3 regions of the Rhizobium sp. TBD182 genome follow, and region 2 is predicted to be linked to each of the others. Evidence: predicted binding sites of a transcription regulator. Region 2 holds the regulator's gene; each other region holds the start of a gene.
What was found. The regulator PhoB, encoded in region 2, activates phosphate uptake and scavenging genes when phosphate is short. The targets are predictions, from matches to a motif close to TGTCATNNANCTGTCAT.
Positions count from the first base shown of each region.

Region 1: a site for PhoB is predicted at 3,772-3,788, ahead of phnC (phosphonate ABC transporter ATP-binding protein). Genes of this name have one in related genera too.
Region 3: a site for PhoB is predicted at 2,501-2,517, ahead of T18_RS03195 (esterase-like activity of phytase family protein). Genes of this name have one in related genera too.

Region 1 is NZ_BDLN01000001.1:1,646,251-1,653,196, forward strand. Features, by position in the region: gene T18_RS08260 (carbon-phosphorus lyase complex subunit PhnI) at 1-474, shown strand, start outside; gene T18_RS08265 (alpha-D-ribose 1-methylphosphonate 5-phosphate C-P-lyase PhnJ) at 608-1,510, shown strand; gene phnK (phosphonate C-P lyase system protein PhnK) at 1,507-2,283, shown strand; gene phnL (phosphonate C-P lyase system protein PhnL) at 2,288-2,995, shown strand; gene T18_RS08280 (DapH/DapD/GlmU-related protein) at 2,992-3,609, shown strand; gene phnC (phosphonate ABC transporter ATP-binding protein) at 3,847-4,707, shown strand; gene phnD (phosphonate ABC transporter substrate-binding protein) at 4,793-5,698, shown strand; gene phnE (phosphonate ABC transporter, permease protein PhnE) at 5,768-6,754, shown strand; gene phnE (phosphonate ABC transporter, permease protein PhnE) at 6,754-6,946, shown strand, end outside.
Region 2 is NZ_BDLN01000001.1:1,407,602-1,414,547, forward strand. Features, by position in the region: gene T18_RS07065 (aspartate aminotransferase family protein) at 1-927, opposite strand, end outside; gene T18_RS07070 (GcrA family cell cycle regulator) at 1,358-1,891, shown strand; gene phoB (phosphate regulon transcriptional regulator PhoB) at 2,191-2,874, opposite strand; gene phoU (phosphate signaling complex protein PhoU) at 2,906-3,631, opposite strand; gene pstB (phosphate ABC transporter ATP-binding protein PstB) at 3,730-4,545, opposite strand; gene pstA (phosphate ABC transporter permease PstA) at 4,560-5,882, opposite strand; gene pstC (phosphate ABC transporter permease subunit PstC) at 5,879-6,946, opposite strand, start outside.
Region 3 is NZ_BDLN01000001.1:628,082-635,027, reverse strand. Features, by position in the region: gene lon (endopeptidase La) at 1-1,648, shown strand, start outside; gene hupB (DNA-binding protein HupB) at 1,937-2,212, shown strand; gene T18_RS03195 (esterase-like activity of phytase family protein) at 2,571-4,769, shown strand; gene T18_RS26940 (hypothetical protein) at 4,978-5,118, opposite strand; tRNA gene T18_RS03190 (tRNA-Val) at 5,430-5,505, opposite strand; gene T18_RS27470 (hypothetical protein) at 5,732-5,863, shown strand; tRNA gene T18_RS03180 (tRNA-Asp) at 5,953-6,029, shown strand; tRNA gene T18_RS03175 (tRNA-Asp) at 6,071-6,147, shown strand; gene T18_RS03170 (NADH-quinone oxidoreductase subunit A) at 6,583-6,946, shown strand, end outside; gene T18_RS03165 (NuoB/complex I 20 kDa subunit family protein) at 6,939-6,946, shown strand, end outside.

The DNA.
Region 1 (6,946 bases), 240 kb from region 2:
ACGCAGCGCGGTTACGGCCGCACACACCCGTTCGTCGGTGAAATCCGAATCGGCGAGGTGGAGGTCGAACTGGATGTGCCGGAGCTCGGTTTTGCTGTCTCGCTCGGAGACATCAAGGTCACCGAATGCCAGATGGTCAACCAGTTCAAGGGTTCTGCCAAGGCACCTCCGCAATTCACCCGCGGTTACGGTCTGGTGTTCGGCCAGAGCGAGCGCAAGGCGATGGCCATGTCACTGGTCGACCGGGCGCTACGCGCCGCTGAATTCGGTGAGGATGTGGTTGCCCCGGCGCAGGACGAGGAATTCGTCATCTCGCACGCCGACAATGTGCAGGCGACGGGCTTTGTCGAACATCTGAAATTGCCGCACTACGTGGATTTTCAGGCCGAACTGGGCCTGGTGCGCAAAATGCGCGCCGATTTCGACGCGACCGACACCGATGCCGGGGAATGGATGAGCGATGCCGCCGAATAAATCAGCGACTGTGCTGCTCGCCGAACCAATAGGCGCAAAAGACGGTCAATGCTGCAAAAGCGGCAAAGAACACGGCTGCAAGAATTCCAATCTCCATGAGCTTGTACTCCTTTTTTCGCAAGGTTAACGCGCAATGCTTAAAGAAGTTTCATTCGACGACGGGCTGGCTGCCTACAACTTCGCCTATCTGGACGAACAGACCAAGCGGATGATCCGCCGGGCGATCCTGAAGGCAATTGCCATTCCCGGTTATCAGGTTCCCTTCGCTTCCCGTGAAATGCCCATGCCTTACGGCTGGGGCACCGGCGGCGTGCAGGTGACCGCCGCCATCCTCGGTCCAGACGATGTCCTGAAGGTTATCGACCAGGGCGCCGACGACACCACCAACGCCGTTTCCATCCGCGCCTTCTTCCAGAAGGTCGCTGATGTCGCCGTCACCACCCGCACCAAGGATGCAACCATCATCCAGACGCGGCACCGCATTCCCGAAGAAGAACTGCATTCGGGGCAGGTGCTTGTCTATCAGGTTCCCATTCCTGAACCCTTGCGGTTCCTCGAGCCGCGTGAGACCGAAACCCGCGTCATGCATGCGCTGGAGGAATACGGTCTGATGCACGTCAAGCTTTATGAGGACATCGCCCGCAACGGCCGTATCTCCACCACCTATGCCTATCCGGTGAAGGTTGCGGGGCGCTATGTGATGGACCCCTCGCCAACCCCGAAGTTCGACAATCCGAAAATGCACCTGTCGGACGCCCTGCAATTGTTCGGGGCCGGGCGCGAAAAGCGCATCTATGCCGTGCCACCCTACACGGATGTCGTCAGCCTGGATTTCGAGGACCATCCGTTTGAAATCCAGAGCTTCGACAAGCCCTGCGCGCTGTGCGGCGGGGAGAATGTCTATCTGGACGAGGTGGTGCTGGACGACAAGGGCGGGCGGATGTTCGTCTGCTCCGACACCGACCATTGCGAAGACCGCCGCGCCCATGGCCACAAGGGCCATTTGCTGGCGGATGTGAAGGAGGCCGCAGAATGAGCGACGCACCGCTTCTGAAAGTCAGGGACGTTTCGAAATATTACGGCGACCGCGCCGGTTGCCGCAACGTCTCCTTCGAGCTTTATCCGGGCGAGGTTCTGGCAATCGTCGGTGAATCCGGCTCCGGCAAGACCACGCTTCTCAACTGCATTTCCACACGGCTCGTGCCGACGGCTGGCAGCGTGGAATATCGCATGCGCGATGGCTCGGTGCGAGACCTCTATCATATGGGCGAGGCCGAACGGCGTTTCCTGATGCGGACAGACTGGGGTTTCGTGCACCAGAACCCAGCGGATGGACTGCGCATGGCGGTTTCGGCCGGCGCCAATGTCGGCGAGCGGCTTATGGCTGTCGGTAACCGGCATTACGGCAATATCCGGCAATCAGCCAGCGAGTGGCTGGAACGGGTGGAAATCGGCACCGACCGCATTGACGACCAGCCTCGCGCCTTTTCCGGCGGCATGCGTCAGCGTCTGCAGATTGCCCGCAACCTGGTGACCTCACCACGACTCGTCTTCATGGACGAACCGACCGGCGGCCTCGATGTTTCGGTGCAGGCACGCCTGCTCGATCTCGTGCGTGGTCTCGTCAACGATCTCGGCCTCGCCGTTATCGTCGTCACCCATGATCTGGCGGTCGCGCGGCTGCTTTCCCATCGCATGATGGTGATGAAGGGTGGTGACGTCATCGAACACGGTCTGACAGACCGGGTGCTGGATGATCCGCGCGAACCCTACACGCAATTGCTTGTTTCCTCCATTTTGCAGGTTTGACGCCATGCCGACACCCCTTATCGTTTCGGAAGTCTTCAAAAGCTTCACCATGCATCTTCGCGATGGCATCGAACTGCCTGTTGTCCGCGATGTCAGTTTCTCCGTGTCCGGCGGAGAATGTGTCGTGCTCGGCGGCCCGTCCGGCATCGGCAAAAGCTCGATCCTGAAAATGCTCTATGGCAATTATGCCATCGACAGCGGCCAAATCCTCATCCGCCACGAGGATCAGGTCATCGACATGGGCAGCGCCTCGCCGCGCACCATCCTCGAGATTCGCCATCGCACCATCGGGTATGTCAGCCAGTTTCTGCGCACCGTGCCGCGCGTTCCGGCGATCGACGTCGTCGCCGAGCCGCTTTTTGCGCGCAAGGTTGCCGCGGAAGAGGCCCGCGAGCAGGCAGCCGTTCTGCTTTCGAAACTCAACCTGCCGCGGGAATTGTGGTCGCTGCCGCCAGCAACCTTTTCCGGCGGCGAGCAGCAGCGCGTCAACATCGCACGCGGTTTCATCACCGATCACGCGATCCTGCTTCTCGATGAACCGACCGCATCCCTGGATGCCGCCAACCGACGGGTGGTCGTGGAGATGATCGCGGAAAAGAAGTGCAAAGGGACGGCCTTGCTCGGTATTTTCCATGACGAGGAAGTGCGGGAAGCCGTGGCCGATCGCGTTCTGGATGTCTCGCAATTCTCCCCCCGGAAGGCAGCGGCATGAGTGTGAAGGTCGGTCTCGAACCTGTTGTCCACGAAAGTGCCCGCGTCACCAATTCATCGATCGGCCGCTATACCGAAATTTCGGAACGCTGCCGCATCGAGGAAGTGGAGATGGGCGACTATTCCTATGTCATGCAGGACGGTGCGATCTGGTGCGCCACCATCGGCAAATTCGTCAACATCGCCGCATCCGTCCGCATCAACGCGACCAATCATCCGATGTCGCGCGCCACACTTCACCATTTCACCTACCGTGCCCGCAATTATTGGGACGACGCCGAAGATGAAAATGACTTCTTCGCCGCCCGCCGCGCCAAGCGCGTGGTGATCGGCCACGATGTCTGGATTGGCCATGGCGCGACCATCCTGCCTGGCGTCACAATCGGAAACGGTGCGGTAATCGGGGCCGGTGCGGTCGTGTCGAAAGACGTTGCGCCCTATACCATCGTCGGCGGCGTACCCGCCCGGCTGATCAGGAACCGCTTCCCGGCGGACCTTGGCCAGCGCATGGACGATCTCAAATGGTGGGACTGGGACCACGCAACGCTGCGCGGCGCACTGGACGATTTCCGCACCCTCGCCGCCGAGGATTTCGTGGCGAAATACGCCGGGTAAAATCGCGCCACACCGAAGAAACTGCAGATTCCGGGGGTCGTGCTCCGGGGTCTCTCTAACCATGTCTGCGAGACACCCGCCGGCCTCAATCCGGTGGCACGACTACTAAAAGGTTCGCAGGCGACCACGCGCACGCCTTATCTGCGCATTCTGTAATATTTTCTTCATCAAACTGACATTCACGCTTCACGCACCGCTGTTAGGTCGAACCCCATCAGAAGAAGATTGGACGGGGAAATGAGCTTTCACCTGAAGCAAGTCACGCGCCGTTTCGGCAACCACACTGCGGTCGATTCCGTGAATGTGGAAATTCCGCAAGGCCAGATGGTTGGCGTGATTGGACGTTCTGGCGCAGGAAAGTCAACGCTGCTGCGAATGATCAACCGCCTCGTCGATCCCTCCTCGGGTTCCATTCATTTCAACGACACGGAAGTCTCTTCGTTGAAGGGTGCCGCCCTGCGCAACTGGCAGCGCGACTGCGCGATGATCTTCCAGCAGTTCAATCTGGTGCCGCGTCTCGACGTGCTCACCAATGTCATGCTCGGCCGCCTGAACCACCGTTCGACCGTGCTCAGCCTGTTCAACATCTTCACGGATGAAGAGCGCCTGATGGCGATTGCCGCCCTCGAGCGGCTCGGCATCGAGCACGTAGCCATGCAGGCGGCGGGCACGCTTTCCGGCGGCCAGCAGCAGCGCGTCGCTATCGCCCGGGCACTAATGCAGTCTCCGAAGATGGTTCTCGCCGACGAGCCGATCGCCTCTCTCGATCCCCTGAACGCCAAGATCGTCATGGACGCCCTGCGCGACATCAACGAGCGTGAAGGCATCACCGTCATCACCAATCTGCATACGCTGGATACGGCGCGCAATTATTGCGAACGCATTATCGGCATGTCGCAGGGTCGAGTCGTTTTCGACGGAACACCCGCCGAACTGACGGCTGCGGCGGTCACGGAGATTTACGGCACGGATTCACACGGCGCCGGCATCGACGAGACCATGACCTCGACCAGCATCAATATTCCCGGCGCGCAGCTTGCCGCGCGTCCGGTTCAGCAATCTGCCGGTCCCGAACCGCTGGCTCTCGCCGGGCTCTGAGGAACCGCTCAGCATCGTTTGCGCCCGCGTCAAGGGCCGATACTTCACAACAAACTCCGGCTCGCCGGGAAACAGGAGAAAGTCCATGTTGAAGAAAATCCTTCTTTCGGCAGTCGCCCTTGGCGTTCTGGCCGGTTCGGCCATGGCTCAGGACGTCAAGGTCCTGCGTATCGGCCTCGACGGTTCGGAAAATGAAGCCGACCAGATCCGCAACACGAAGTGCGTTGCCGATGGCCTCAAGGCTGCAACCGGCGTTTCCGAAGTTCAGGTTTTCCCGTCGCCGGACTATAACGGCGTTATCCAGGGCCTGCTCGGCGGCACCATCGACATTGCATCCATGGGCGCTTCTTCCTACGCCAAGATCGCCATTGCCGATCCCAAGGCCGTCGATCCGATCCTGACCTATACCGGCTCTGACGGTTCCAGCGGCTACTACACGATCATGGTTGCCCGCAAGGACAGCGGCATCAAGTCTCTGGCTGACGCCAAGGGCAAGAAGATCGGCTTCGCCGACCCTGACTCCACCTCGGGCTTCCTCGTCCCGAACGTATCGATCCCGAAGGAAACCGGCGTTCCGGTCAAGGAATATTTCTCCGAAACCGGCTTCGGCGGCGGCCATGAGAACCTCGTTCTCGCCGTTCTCGACAAAAAGTTCGACGTCGGCACGACATTCGGTTCGGGCGTCGGCAAGTGGGAAGAAGGCTACTCCGGCGGCAACCTTCACCAGATGGTCAAGAAGGGCAACCTCGACATGGACGATATCGTTCAGGTCTGGAAATCCCCGCTGATCCCGAACGGTCCGCTTCTCGTTGCCAACAAGATCGGTGACAGCATGAAGCAGAAGGTCGAAGACTTCTTCATGGAACTGCCGAAGAAGGATCTCGCCTGCTTCCAGGGTTACACCCAGGGCAAGAACACTGCCTACATCAAGGTCGACCCGGCTTTCTACCAGACGATCATCGACGCCCGTAAGTCCGTTATCGGCGGCTGATCCTCAGATCATATGCGGAAGCGGCGGTGCCTTGCGGCATCGCCGCTTTTGCCAATAAAGGAAAGCGGCATGGCGACCACACTGCAACATGGTACCCTCACGCCTGAGGGATTGAGCACATCGTCCCGAACGGTGATGCGTCATTATCAACAGCAGCTTAGGACACGGCGGATTTATACCGTTATGTCGCTCGTTATCTTCCTCATCGTCCTTGCCGCCTCACTGAATTTCGCCAATGAGGCCAATTCGGGCAAGTTCTTCGAGCGCCTGCCATATTTTTTCGACTTCATGAAAACATTCGTGCCAGATAGCCCGCTCGAGGTCTTCCGGGCGATGTTCGACCTGCCGTCGCCCTATGACAACGGTTCGCTGAAATACAACTATGTCGCGGATCGCGTTTACATCACCAACGGTTTCTACATACCGCATTTCATCTATCAGCTGATCATCACGCTCAACATCGCGCTGGTCTCGACGATAATAGGCACGACCTTCGCATTTGTGCTGTGCTTCTTTGCCTCCACCAACCTTATCGGTGCCGGCCTCGTGCGCTGGGTGGTTCGCCGGGTAATGGAGATCCTGCGCGCTTTTCCGGAGATCGTCGTCGCGGGATTGCTGACTGCCATCTTATCGATCGGGCCGATCGCGGCGATCATCGCGATTTCCGTGCACACCATCGGGGCTCTGGGGAAGCTATTCTTCGAAGTCGTGGAAAATGCCGACATGAAGGCGGATGAAGGCCTGCGTGCCGCGGGTGCCAACTGGCTGGAGCGGGTTCGCTTTGCCATCGTGCCGCAGGTCCTGCCCAATTTCGTGTCCTATGCATTGCTGCGTGCCGAAATCAACGTACGCGCCTCGACCATCATCGGCGCCGTTGGTGGTGGCGGCATTGGCGAGGTCTTCCGGCTGTCGATCGGTAACGATCACGCCTCCAAGACCTATGCCATCATCATCCTGCTGCTGATCACCATCATCGCCGTAGACCAGTTTTCCAGCTGGTTGCGCCGCAGGCTGATTGGCCATCAATCCTTCGAATTCGGACGGGGAGCGGCCTGATGTCGTCCAGCTTCATTCTCAATACCGCAGACCGCGAGAGGCTGACGGCCGCACATCCCGCAATTTTCAATCGCGGCTTCATGCAGCGATACGGCTTGCTGACCGGTATTGTCGCCGTCCTCGTCTATCTCACCGCCTGCTTTTTCTTCTTCAATGTCGGCCCCGCTTTCATGCAGGGCCGATGGGATCGCG
Region 2 (6,946 bases):
GAAGACCAGCGCGACGTCACGGACCTTCTCGAGAAAACCTTCGGAGAGAACGACGTCAAGCACGGCATTGCCGACTGCCATGGCCAGCGGGTTGCCGCCGTAGGTGGTGCCATGTACGCCCGCCGTCATGCCGGAAGCGGCATCTGCCGTGGCAAGGCATGCGCCGAGCGGGAAACCGCCACCGATACCCTTGGCGACCGCCATGATATCGGGCGCAACACCGGTATGTTCATAAGCAAACAGCTTGCCTGTGCGGCCGACACCCGTCTGGACCTCATCGAAAATCAGCAGCAGGCCGTGCTCGTCGCACAATCCGCGCAGGATTTGCAGGAATTCCTTGCTGGGCGAGCGAATGCCGCCCTCGCCCTGGATGGGCTCGATCAGAAGTGCTGCAGTCTCAGCCGTGATGACGGCCTTGAGGGCATCGACATCACCGAACGGAACCTGATCGAAACCTTCGACCTTGGGACCGAAACCTTCGAGGTATTTCTGCTGGCCACCCGCGGCGATCGTCGCCAGTGTACGGCCATGGAAAGCGCCTTCGAAGGACACGATGCGGAACTTCTCCGGATGGCCCTTGGTATAGTGATAACGGCGGGCGGTCTTGATGGCGCATTCCAGGGCTTCCGCGCCTGAATTTGTGAAGAATACCTTGTCCGCGAAAGTCGCTTCCGTCAGGCGCCTGGCGAGTTTTTCCTGTCCCGGTACTTCATAAAGGTTCGAGACGTGCCAGACCTTCTCGGCCTGCGTCTTGATCGCATCAACGAGGTGAGGATGGGCGTGGCCCAGCGAGTTGACAGCAACACCGGCCGCAAAATCCAGATATCGCTCGCCGCTTTCCGTGAACAGCCATACACCCTCACCGCGCTCGAAGCGCAGGGGGGCTCTTGAAAACGTATCAAACAATGGCGCGCCGGCTTCGGCCATGGCTGTATCACTCCTTGCGCAGATGCGCTGTCAAACTGTTGTCAATAGGCTTGCGGGGTTATCCCTCGCCTGAAAATCAAAATGCCGCCTTGCGGCGGCAGGGGCACTATTGTCACTTCGTTTGCCGATGTCAACAAAAGTCAGCGTTTCCCGGGCTTCTCAAGCACTAGTATGCGGCGGCGGGCCAGCCCCAAGGTGTTGCCTTTCAGACTCAATACGCCAGCAAGTTGGGGAAAACCGGAAAATCGATTCCAGATGATTCCCGCGACTCTTGCCACGGAGTCGGGCTGGCACTAGGTTAATCGCTAATTACTAGACTGCATTGCGGCGGAACTAGTCACCGAAAATCAGGCGGAAACCACGCTTGCGGCATGCGCGCGAGACGGAGAGGGATTCTGCCGAAAATACACGCGACAAGCGGAGAAGCGGCATGAACTGGACAGACGAACGAGTCGAAAAGCTCAAGAAATTGTGGTCCGAGGGCCTTAGCGCCAGCCAGATTGCAGCGCAGCTGGGCGGCGTCAGCCGTAATGCCGTGATAGGCAAGGTCCATCGTCTCAATCTGCCGGGACGCGTCAAGGCTGGCGGTCCAGTGACTTCGGCACGCTCCGCGCCGAAGCGCACCGCTGCCCCTGCATCGCGTGCGACGACTTTCGCAGGTCGCGTCAACGCGGCACCGGCGCGCATCCTCACCCGTTCGAACGCGGCAACGGCGCTGCACGAGGAGATCGATATCGAGACCGCGCAGGTTCTCGATTACGTTCCTTCCAAGAACGTTGTCACGCCGATTTCCCGTCGCCTGACGCTGACGGAACTGACCGAGCGCACCTGCAAATGGCCGGTTGGCGATCCGCTGAAGGACGACTTCCATTTCTGCGGTTGTGAAGCGCTGGAATCTTCGCCCTATTGCAAGTTCCATGCGAAACTCGCCTACCAGCCGGTGAGCGAGCGCCGCAAGGCTTGAGTGTTGCGGCACGCATTCAGCACTCAAAAATTACGGGCCTTCGGGCCCGTTTTTTTATGACAAAAATAAAGCGGCTTTCTGGGCGGCTTGATGGCAGGCCGCACCCTTTCCCCTTACTATTGGGCGTGACCCCTCAATCCGGATTTCAACGCGCTGCCGATCTTCTCCGGTCAAAACGGACAATGGCATCGAGTTTGGCGGATACTCATATAGAAAAAGCCCGAAATCGTTTCAGATTTCGGGCTTCCTGATTTTTTGGTGCACTACTTCGCCAGCGAAACTATCTGGTTCCGCTTCGCTCAGGCTTCCATCGAATATCCCGCACCACGCACCGTGCGGATGACATCCTGCATGTGCGAGAAATTCAGGGCCTTGCGCAGACGTCCGACATGCACATCGACAGTGCGCTCGTCGACATAGATATCGTGACCCCAGACGCCATCCAGCAATTGCGAGCGGGAAAACACCCGACCCGGCGACGTCATCAGGAATTCCAGCAAGCGGAATTCCGTCGGGCCGAGGCGCACTTCGCGGCTTTTGCGGTGAACGCGATGGGTCTCGCGGTCCAGTTCGATATCGCCGCATTTGAGCACCGACGACAGAACCTCGGGACGGGCCCGACGCAACATGGCCTTGACCCGGGCCATGAGTTCCGGCGTCGAGAACGGCTTGACGACATAATCGTCAGCGCCCGTAGCGAGACCGCGAACCCGTTCGCTCTCTTCGCCACGCGCCGTCAGCATGATGATGGGCAGGCGTTCTGTTTCCGGCCGCATTCTCAAGCGCCGGCACAGTTCGATACCGGAGACACCGGGCAACATCCAGTCCAGGATGAGAAGATCCGGAATGCGCTCCTGCAGCCTGATTTCCGCCTCATCGCCACGGGGTATCGTGTCGACGTCGTATCCCTCAGCCTCGAGATTGTAACGAAGCAGGACGCTCAACGCTTCCTCGTCTTCCACAACTGCAATCTTGGGCACCATATGCTGAACTCCGCAAGCTTCTGCTTGTCTGTTACTCGGTCACCGAACCAAGCGTGTTGGAACTGTCGTCCTTCGGACGCTCGCCCTCCGGCTGGCTGCCGGTGGTCATGTAATAGATCGTCTCTGCGATATTCGTCGCATGATCGCCGATACGCTCGATGTTCTTGGCGCAGAACAGAAGATGCGTGCAGGTGGTGATGTTGCGCGGGTCTTCCATCATGTAGGTCAGAAGCTCCCGGAAGAGCGACGTGTACATGGCATCGATTTCCTCGTCGCGTTCACGGATCGCATTGGCCTTTTCGGCGGAACGCGTGGAATAGACGTCGAGGACTTCCTTGAGCTGCACCAGCGCCAGGTCGGACAGATGCTCGATGCCGCGGGCGAGCTTGCGCGGAACGCCGGTGCCGGCGACAGCGATAACGCGCTTGGCCGTGTTCTTGCCAAGATCGCCGACGCGTTCGAGATCGGCTGCGATACGCAGGGTGCCGATGATCTCGCGAAGGTCTGCCGCCATCGGCTGACGCTTGGCGATGGTTACAATCGCCTTGTCGCCAATTTCGCGCTCAGCATGGTCGAGAATGGTATCGTCCGAAATGACTTTCTGCGCAAGCGCAGCATCGGAATTGACGAGTGCGCGCACGGCGTCACCGCACATCTGCTCGGCAAGACCGCCCATTTCGGCGATGCGGCGCGTCAGAAACTTCAGTTCGTCGTCATAGGCAGACAGGATATGCGAATGGGTCGTTGTCTGTGTCATGGTCTATTCCTCCGGCTTGGCCTGCATGCGCGTGCCCAACAGCGGGGCACGGCAGAGGCACCAGTCTTGTACGGTTACGATAAAGCACCGGCCGGGGATCAGCCGAAGCGGCCCATGATGTAGTCCTGCGTGCGCTGGTCGTCCGGATTGGTGAACATCTTGTCGGTTTCGTTTTCTTCGACAAGATGACCAAGATGGAACATGGCCGTACGCTGGGAAACGCGCGCCGCCTGCTGCATGGAGTGCGTGACGATGACGATGGTGTAGTTGGTGCGCAGTTCGTGGATCAGTTCCTCGACCTTCGCAGTCGCGATCGGATCCAGCGCCGAGCACGGCTCGTCCATCAGGATCACTTCCGGGCTGACGGCAACCGCGCGTGCGATGCACAGACGCTGCTGCTGGCCACCGGAGAGGCCCGTGCCAGATTCCAGCAAACGATCCTTCACCTCGTTCCAGAGACCCGCTTTCTGCAGGCTATGCTCGACGATCTGGTCCATATCCGCCTTGTTGCGGGCGAGACCGTGGATACGCGGGCCGTAGGCGATGTTCTCATAAATCGTCTTCGGAAACGGGTTCGGCTTCTGGAACACCATGCCGACGCGGGCACGCAGTTCCACGACGTCGATCTGCTGATCGTAGATATCGTCGGTATCGAGCGTGATCTTGCCGGTGACCCGGCAACCGTCGATCGTGTCGTTCATGCGGTTCAAGGTGCGCAGGAAAGTGGATTTACCGCAACCGGACGGGCCGATAAGTGCAGTCACCGTGTTTTCGCGGACATTGAGGTTCACGTCGTAAAGCGCGCGCTTTTCGCCGTAATAAACCGAAACATCCTTGCCGATCATCTTGTATGAGACTTCATTCATTTTCTTGTCCAGCGCCTTTTCAACTGCTGCTTCCGACAACATGTTCATTGCTCTAGCTCCCTCTACCAGCGCCGCTCAAAGCGGCGACGCAACAGGATTGCGCCAACATTCATGAGAATGAGGAACAGAAGCAGGATGATGATAGCGCCAGATGTCCGTTCGACAAAGGCACGCTCAGCTTCGTTCGCCCACATGTAAATCTGCACCGGCAGGGCCGTGGACGGATCCATAGGCGTTGTCGGATAGTTCGCGACGAATGCCACCATGCCGATCAGAAGCAGCGGCGCCGTTTCGCCCAATGCGTGGGCGAGACCGATGATGGTGCCGGTCAGAATGCCAGGCATTGCCAGCGGCAGGACGTGATGGAAAATCGTCTGCATCTTGGAAGCGCCAAGACCGAGTGCGGCGGCGCGGATCGACGGCGGCACGGCCTTCAATGCAGCGCGGGTGGCGATGATGATCGTCGGCAGGGTCATCAGCGTCAGGACGAGGCCGCCGACCAGCGAGGCCGAGCGTGGAAAGCCCATGAAGTTGATGAAGACGGAGAGACCGAGCAGACCGTAAACAATGGAGGGAACAGCCGCCAGATTGTTGATGTTGACCTCGATAAGGTCCGTCAACCGGTTCTTGGGGGCAAATTCCTCCAGATAGATGGAGGCCGCAACACCGATCGGCAGCGACAGCACCAGCACGATCAGCATCATGTAGAACGAGCCGATCAGCGCAACGCCAACACCCGCGGCTTCCGGACGGCTCGAAGCGCCGTTGACGAAGATGCCGGTATTGAAATGCTTGCCAAGCTGTCCGCTTTCCACGAGCTGGTTCATCCAGCCGAGCTGCTGGTTCGAGATACGGCGGTTTGCTTCATCCCCCGACATGTCGACCTGGCCCTTGAAGGCGCTGTCGACATCACCCGACGCCAGAAGCGTGACGCTGCGCGTGGTGCCGATGACGGACGGATCGGCGACGACGATATCACGCAACTGGGTGCGTACGCTGTCGGAGATCATGACGTTGACGGCGCGAAGACCGGCCTTATCCGTCGGCGCGACGCCGAGAACCTTGGCCACCGCATCACGGGCGAGGACGGGGTAGTTGGCCGTCATCAGCTTTGCCGGATTGGTTGCGCGCTCGTTCTTTGGATCAATGATCAGTTCGGAAAACTCGACCGGAACGGTGATCATCGTCTGCTGGAAGGCGGTGTGACCCTTGGATACGACCGACCAGAGCAGCAGAAAGAGGAAGATGAGGCCGAACGAGATTGCTGCCAATCCATAGGCGCGGAAGCGGCGTTCAGCAGCATAGCGACGCTTGATGCCGATATCACGGCGCGTGGCCTTGTTCACGGCGGCAGCACCGGCCGCCGGGGAAACGATGTCGGTCATTCATATTGCTCCCGGTATTTGCGCACGATGTAAAGCGCGTAGATATTCAGGCAAAGCGTGATTGCAAAAAGAGTTATGCCCAGCGCGAAGGCCACCAGCGTTTGCGGCGAGGTAAACTCAAGGTCACCCGTCAGCTGGCTGACAATCTTGACCGTCACTGTTGTCATGGGTTCGAAGGGGTTGAGCTGCAGGCGGGCAGCGACGCCAGCCGCAAGAACCACGATCATGGTCTCGCCGATGGCACGCGACGCCGTCATCAGCACGGCGCCGACGATGCCGGGAAGAGCGGCGGGAAGGATGACCTTCTTGATGGTTTCAGAGCGCGTGGCGCCGAGACCGAGAGAGCCATCGCGCAGCGAACGCGGCACGGCGGTGATGATGTCGTCAGACAGCGACGAAACATAAGGGATCAGCATGATGCCCATGACGAAGCCGGCGGTGATGACGCTCTGCGCCTGGATGAAGTTGGCGTAGTTGCCTGTCGCAAGACCGCTGATCTGTGTGGAAATGTCTCGCAGGAAAGGACCAACGGTCGTCAGCGCGAAGAAGCCGTAGACGATTGTCGGGATGCCCGCGAGCACCTCGAGCAGCGGCTTTACAATCGAGCGAAGGCGCGGCGTCGCATATTCCGACATATAGATCGCCGAAAACAGCCCGACCGGAACGGCGACCAGCATGGCGACGAAACCGATATAGAGCGTGCCGGCGAGCAGCGGGATCAGGCCGAACTGGCCGGAAGAGTCGGTCGCACCGGCAGCGGCAAAACGCGGATCCCATACCGTTCCGAAGAAGAACTGGTGCGCCGGAACCATGGTGAAGAACTGGATCGCTTCTGAAAGCATCGAAAGGACGATGCCGATGGTCGTCAGGATGGCGATGGACGACGCGACGACCAGAGCCGCGAGAATGACCCGCTCCACCCTGTTGCGTGCCCGAAAACGCGGCGCGATTGAACGCAGTGCATAAGCGGCACCCGCGAATGCGGCCAGCAGCACGGTGGCGATCATGCCCAGGCGGCTGGTGGAGGTCATCGCATTCAGCGTCTGGGCGGCATCGACCATGAA
Region 3 (6,946 bases), 780 kb from region 2:
AGAGCGCATTGCCAAGACCAAGCTTTCCAAGGAGGCCAAGGATAAGGCCGAGGCGGAAATGAAGAAGCTTCGCCAGATGAGCCCGATGTCTGCGGAAGCGACTGTCGTGCGCAACTATCTGGACTGGCTGCTCAGCCTGCCCTGGGGCAAGAAGTCGAAGGTCAAGGTTGATCTCAACAGCGCCGAGGCGGTCCTCGATCAGGATCATTTCGGTCTGGACAAGGTCAAGGAACGCATCGTTGAATATCTGGCCGTGCAGGCTCGCGCTTCGAAGATCCGTGGCCCGATCCTGTGCCTCGTCGGTCCTCCCGGCGTCGGCAAGACTTCGCTCGCCAAGTCGATCGCCAAGGCGACCGGCCGCGAATATGTGCGTATGGCGCTGGGTGGTGTGCGTGACGAGGCGGAAATCCGCGGTCACCGCCGTACCTATATCGGCTCCATGCCGGGCAAGATCGTTCAGTCGATGAAGAAGGCCAAGAAGTCCAATCCGCTCTTCCTGCTCGACGAGATCGACAAGATGGGCATGGATTTCCGGGGCGATCCGTCTTCCGCACTGCTGGAGGTGCTCGATCCGGAACAGAACTCCACCTTCATGGACCACTATCTTGAAGTGGAATACGACCTGTCCGACGTGATGTTCGTGACCACGGCCAACACGCTGAACATTCCAGGTCCCCTGATGGACCGTATGGAAGTGATCCGCATCGCCGGTTACACGGAGGACGAAAAGCGCGAAATCGCCAAGCGTCACCTGCTGCCGAAGGCGATCAAGGAACATGCCCTGCGTCCGGAAGAGTTCTCGGTCAGCGACGACGCTCTGATGATCGTGATCCAGCAGTACACTCGCGAGGCGGGCGTGCGCAGCTTCGAGCGCGAGCTGATGAAGCTTGCACGAAAGGCCGTGACCGAGATCATCAAGGGCAAGGTCAAGTCCGTGGAAGTCACCGCAGCCAATGTCCCGGATTATCTGGGCGTTCCGCGGTTCCGCCACGGTGAAGCCGAGCGTGAGGATCAGGTTGGTGTCGTCACCGGTCTGGCATGGACGGAAGTCGGCGGTGAGTTGCTCACCATCGAAGGCGTGATGATGCCGGGCAAGGGCCGCATGACGGTCACCGGCAACCTCAAGGAAGTGATGAAGGAATCCATTTCGGCAGCGGCATCTTATGTCCGCTCGCGCGCCGTGGACTTCGGCATCGAACCGCCGCGTTTCGACAAGAGCGATATCCACGTTCACGTTCCGGAAGGGGCTACCCCGAAGGACGGACCGTCTGCCGGTGTTGCCATGGCAACCGCCATCGTCTCTATCATGACCGGTATCCCGGTCTCCAAGGATGTGGCGATGACGGGTGAGATCACGCTTCGTGGTCGCGTGCTGCCGATCGGCGGCCTGAAGGAAAAGCTGCTTGCGGCGCTTCGCGGCGGCATCAAGAAGGTGCTCATCCCGGAAGAAAACGCCAAGGACCTGGCGGATATTCCTGATAATGTGAAGAACGAGATGGAGATCATCCCGGTTTCTCGCATGGGTGAGGTCATCAAGCACGCGCTGCTTCGCATGCCCGAGCCAATCGAGTGGGACGGCAGCATCGAAACGCCTGTTATCGCAACTGTCGACGGTGTCGACGAGGGCGGACAGACGATCGCACATTGATTGCCACGTCGTTGTGAAAGCCAGAATCGGTTTTCGCGACACCTGTGCGTAGATTCAATGTGTTAGATGCCGAAAGGCGCGATGCTTCTTTGATGCTCGCAGAACTGGTGCGAAATTGGCACGTTTAAGGGAAAGGCCGGCAGAAATGTCGGCCTTTTTTGTGAAAAACCCCGCAGACCCCTTGTTTTTCAGGCGATTCCAGCGCTTTTGAGTTGCTGCGCGCGGATACAGACGTATTCTGCGCCGGCTTAATTTGAGTCGTTTCAAACCATTGAAAGGGGTGGAAACATGAACAAGAACGAGCTCGTCTCTGCTGTTGCCGAAAAGGCTGGTCTCACGAAGGCAGATGCTGCTTCCGCTGTTGATGCCGTATTCGAAACCGTACAGAACGAACTGAAGAGCGGTGGCGACATCCGTCTCGCTGGCTTCGGCAGCTTCTCCGTAAGCCGTCGTGAAGCCTCCAAGGGTCGTAACCCTTCCACGGGTGCTGAAGTCGATATCCCGGCTCGCAACGTACCGAAGTTTTCCGCAGGCAAGGGCCTGAAGGACGCCGTCAACTCGTAAGGTTTCCGAAAGGCCGTGACGTCCGGCGGCGGGCGGGCGGCTTTTCAGGTTCACGAGGAAACATGTTTTGACGCCCTGACGCCATCATGCCAGCACGTAAACCGGGCGGCTTTTCGAAATGCTTTTTCGGATAGTCCTTTTTTCGAACCGGCAAGATGTACTTGAAAGTAGGAGAGCGCGCCTGTGTAGCCTCCATCCGGTCACACGGCGCTCTGATACGCGGAATGTGCGCACGAACAGGAAAGCCCGGCCTTCATGGTCGGGCTTTTTGATTCCTCCGACAGGAAATGTCATGCCGCTGTCATGTCTCTGACGCAGAAGCCATAGGGTGTTTTTTTGGATCCAAGGGGGATTTATAATGGCGTTCCGACTTTCTCAGATGGCTTTGACTGCTGCTCTGCTCACGTCCGCGGCCTTTCCGGCTGCTGCCGAGCCGGTTTTCAACCGCATCGCATCTTTCCCGGTCGTAAAGAACCTGCCAGCGGACAAGGACGCGAAGACCGTCACTTCAGCTGAAATCGTAACCGCCAGCGAAGACGGTAAGACGCTGATCTATTCGGACAGCCCGCTTGGCGGCATTGGATTCGTTGACATCACCGACGCCAAGGCACCCAAGGCTGGCGGCGCGTTGCTGCTGGAAGGCGAACCGACCTCGGTTGCCGTTGCTGGCGCCAAGGTTCTGGCCGGTGTCAACACGTCCGAAAACCGCGCCAAGCCGTCCGGAAAGCTGGTGACGGTCGATATCGCCACCAAGAAGATCGAAGCGAGCTGCGATCTCGGCGGCCAGCCAGATTCTGTCGCAATTTCCCCGGACAAGACCTTCGCCGCCATCGCGATCGAGAACGAACGCGATGAGGAGGTGAACGAAGGCGCCCTGCCACAGATGCCCGCCGGTTACCTGGTGACGGTCGGTCTGAAAAACGGCGTTGCTGACTGCGCGACGCTGAAGAAGATCGACGTGACCGGCCTTGCCGAAATCTCCCCGGAAGATCCGGAGCCGGAATTCGTCTCGATCAATGCCAATGGCGAGATCGCGCTCACACTGCAGGAAAACAACCACATCGTCATCATCGACGGCAAGACCGGTACGGTAAAGACGCATTTCTCCGCCGGCACGGTTGATCTGGAAGGCGTCGACACGAAGACGGACGGCCAGATCAAGTTCACCGACAAGCAGGAAGGCCGCAAGCGTGAGCCAGATGCCGTGAAGTGGCTGGACAATGACCGCATAGTCATCGCCAATGAGGGTGACTGGCAGGGCGGCGCGCGCGGCTTCACCATTTTCGACAAGACCGGCAAGCTTCTTTATGAAGCCGGTGCCACCCTTGAGCACGCTGCCGCCAGCATCGGCCACTATCCGGAAAAGCGCTCCAAGGCCAAGGGCATCGAGCCGGAAGGTCTGGAGGCGGCAACCTTCGATGGCCAGAAGTACTTCTTCGTTCTTGCCGAGCGCGCGTCTCTCGCTGCGGTCTACAAGGATACGGGCGGCACACCGGAACTGGTCCAGCTTCTGCCCTCGGGCATTTCGCCTGAAGGCGCCGTCGCCATTCCGTCGCGCAATCTTCTCGTCACTGCCAACGAAGCCGATCTCGTCGAAGATGGCGGCGCTCGCTCGCATGTCATGATCTATGAACGCGCAGAAGGCCAGATTGCCTACCCGCAGCTCGCTTCCGCCACCGTGGATGGCGCACCGATCGGCTGGGGCGCTCTCTCCGGTCTGGTGGGCGATGCTGAAAAGCCTGGCATCCTCTATGCCGTGTCCGACTCGGTCTATGGAAACCAGCCGTCGATCTACACCATCGACGCAACGAAGAAGCCCGCCACCATAACCAGCGCCCTGCGCATCAAGCGCGACGGTATCGCAGCCCAGAAACTCGACATCGAAGGCATTACGCTTGACGGTAAGGGCGGCTTCTGGCTGGCCTCGGAAGGTGACAGTGCCAAGCTCGTGCCCCACGCACTCTACAATGTCAGCGCCAAGGGCGAGATCAAGGCTGAGATCGCTCTGCCGAAGGAACTGCTGGCTGGCGAAACCCGTTTCGGTTTCGAAGGCGTGACCATGATCGGCAAGGGCGACGACGCGACGCTGTGGATGGCCGTACAGCGCGAGTGGGGCACGGACGAGAAGGGTTTCGTCAAGCTCGTCTCCTACAATCCGAAGTCCAAGGAATGGGGCGCCGTGCGTTACCCGCTCGACAAGACCGAGGCAGGCTGGGTCGGCCTTTCTGAAATCACCGCACAGGGCGACTATGTCTATATCGTCGAGCGCGACAATCAGGTCGGTGACAAGGCAAAGATCAAGAAGCTTTACCGCGTCGCGATCGCTGACCTGAAGCCGGGCAAGATCGGTGGCGAACTGCCGCTGGTGGCCAAGCAGGAAGCACATGATTTCCTGCCGGACCTCAAGGCCCAGACGAATGGCTATACCGTTGACAAGCTGGAAGGCTTCACCTTCGACAAGGCAGGAACGGCCTATGTCGTCACTGACAATGACGGCGTCGACGGATCTTCCGGCGAAACGCTGTTCTTTACCGTCGATCTGAAGGCGATCAACTGATCGGGCAGAATAGAATCGCAAATGAGAAAAGCCGGGCATAGCCCGGCTTTTTTGTGCGGCGGAAGAAACCCCGATTTTGGAAATGCCGATTCCCCACGATGAGTCGCATACCAGCCGTTAAAACCGGCATGGTCGCGTCGCTATCGCATAATCGAGGGTGTTATCCGGAGGACTTCCATGAATGTGCAGTGGACCAGATCGCTAGAGATCACCGCCCCATGGAATTCTTGCTTTTGGGAGTGCTGTCTTTTTCCGAGTCCTGCTGGACCCAGCGGAAAAAAATATAAACAGGCAGCGCAATAAGCGCGAGTGTTACAAACGCGTCGACCGACATGGTTTCATCCATCATTTATACCGTTCATCATGAAACGGCTCGAAAACAATGCATGAAATCTCTTTAAAAAGTCTGAATCTGCTTATTTTTCGGGATGTTGCGGGGTGGCACACCTATTGGAGCCGGCCTGTATGAATGTGAAACAGGAGTGCCGATCTGGCATAGACTCACGCCGGAAAAGCCGCTTCACCAGCCCAAGGCCGCGGCCGTCTACAGAATCGGGGGCAGGGCCCGTGATTCCCGATGCCGGAGGTTTACGGCGGAACGCACCGACATCCGAAAGAGCTTCGGCCTGGTAACGCACAAGTTCTGAAGAAGCTGGAAAATGGTGGGCGATGAGAGACTCGAACTCCCGACATCCTCGGTGTAAACGAGGCGCTCTACCAACTGAGCTAATCGCCCTTCGCGTCTTGCAGATCGTGTCTGCCGCGTCGGTGGCCGTGATGTATTCGGATCGGAAAAAAACCGCAAGGGCTTTTGTGAAGTTTTTTTGTTTTTTTTCCGGACAGCTTTGCCCATTGGCAGAGGTGATCGGCAAAAAGCCGGGAACTGCGGGCTTTTCGATAAAAACAACGCCCGGCCGTTACCTTTGGCGGTATGCTGGAATCGCGTTACGGACGCCCCGGCTGTGGACAAGTTTTTTGTTTTTGTTGGGAAAAGCCCGGAAAACAAGGCATTCGCTGCAATGCCGGTCAAAGGCCTTTCAGTTTTTTCCGATCAAAATGAAGAAGCTTATTCTTTTGTCGTGAAACCTGCTTGACACCCCCGCACGAACGCCGTAGTTAGCCGCTCAACGAACAGCCGAGGCTTGTTCGTACGGCGAGACTAAGGTCTTGTCGGTCAGGATAAGCGGGTGTAGCTCAGTTGGTTAGAGTGCCGGCCTGTCACGCCGGAGGTCGCGGGTTCGAGCCCCGTCACTCGCGCCATCCTGTTCCTCGGAAAAAACGCAGACGAATGTCTGTGAAGCGCGGGTGTAGCTCAGTCGGTTAGAGTGCCGGCCTGTCACGCCGGAGGTCGCGGGTTCGAGCCCCGTCACTCGCGCCATTTCTTTCACCGAAATGACACTCCCAAACGAAGCAAGCAGGCATAGTCCTGCCATATCGGCAATGGCGATTTCAGCGCCTGTTTCCGGCATTTGCGAGCGCGGTTTTTCCTGCTGTTTTTAGTCAAGTTTCGATATCGAGAGATCGTCACTTCGCTGCCATTTTGACGTAAAATTCGTGTGACTTTTTTGCGGTTGCGTCGTTCAATCGATTATTATTGTATTTGAGGGGCTTAGCCCGGAATTGTGGCCCAAATTTGCGTCAATTCCGGCAATATTGTTGCCAATCAATGCGGCAGGTGTCTTGAAATGGTGCCTAAACTCTTGCAGAGAGAGCGCGGCTGCGCTAACCACTTTGGCGTTGCAACATATTTGTGCGCCTTTAGACTTTCAGTCGCAAAGGCAGGTCCGGCACCCGGCCGGACAGGGAAGAGACCATGACTGAACTCCTCAGTTCCTATATTCCGATCGCAATCTTTATCGGTATCGCTCTTGTCATTGGCCTGGCGCTTCTCATCGCGCCTTTCGCTGTCGCTTATAAGGCGCCGGACCCGGAAAAGCTCTCCGCTTTCGAGTGCGGTTTCAATGCCTTCGACGACGCCCGCATGAAGTTCGATATCCGGTTTTATCTGGTGTCCATTCTCTTCATCATCTTCGACCTGGAAGTCGCCTTCCTGTTCCCCTGGGCTGTGTCCTTCGGTGATATGGGCTGGTTCGGTTTCTGGTCTATGATGGTGTTCCTCGCCGTTCTCACCATCGGCTTTATCTATGAGTGGAAGAAGGGAGCGCTGGAATGGGCAT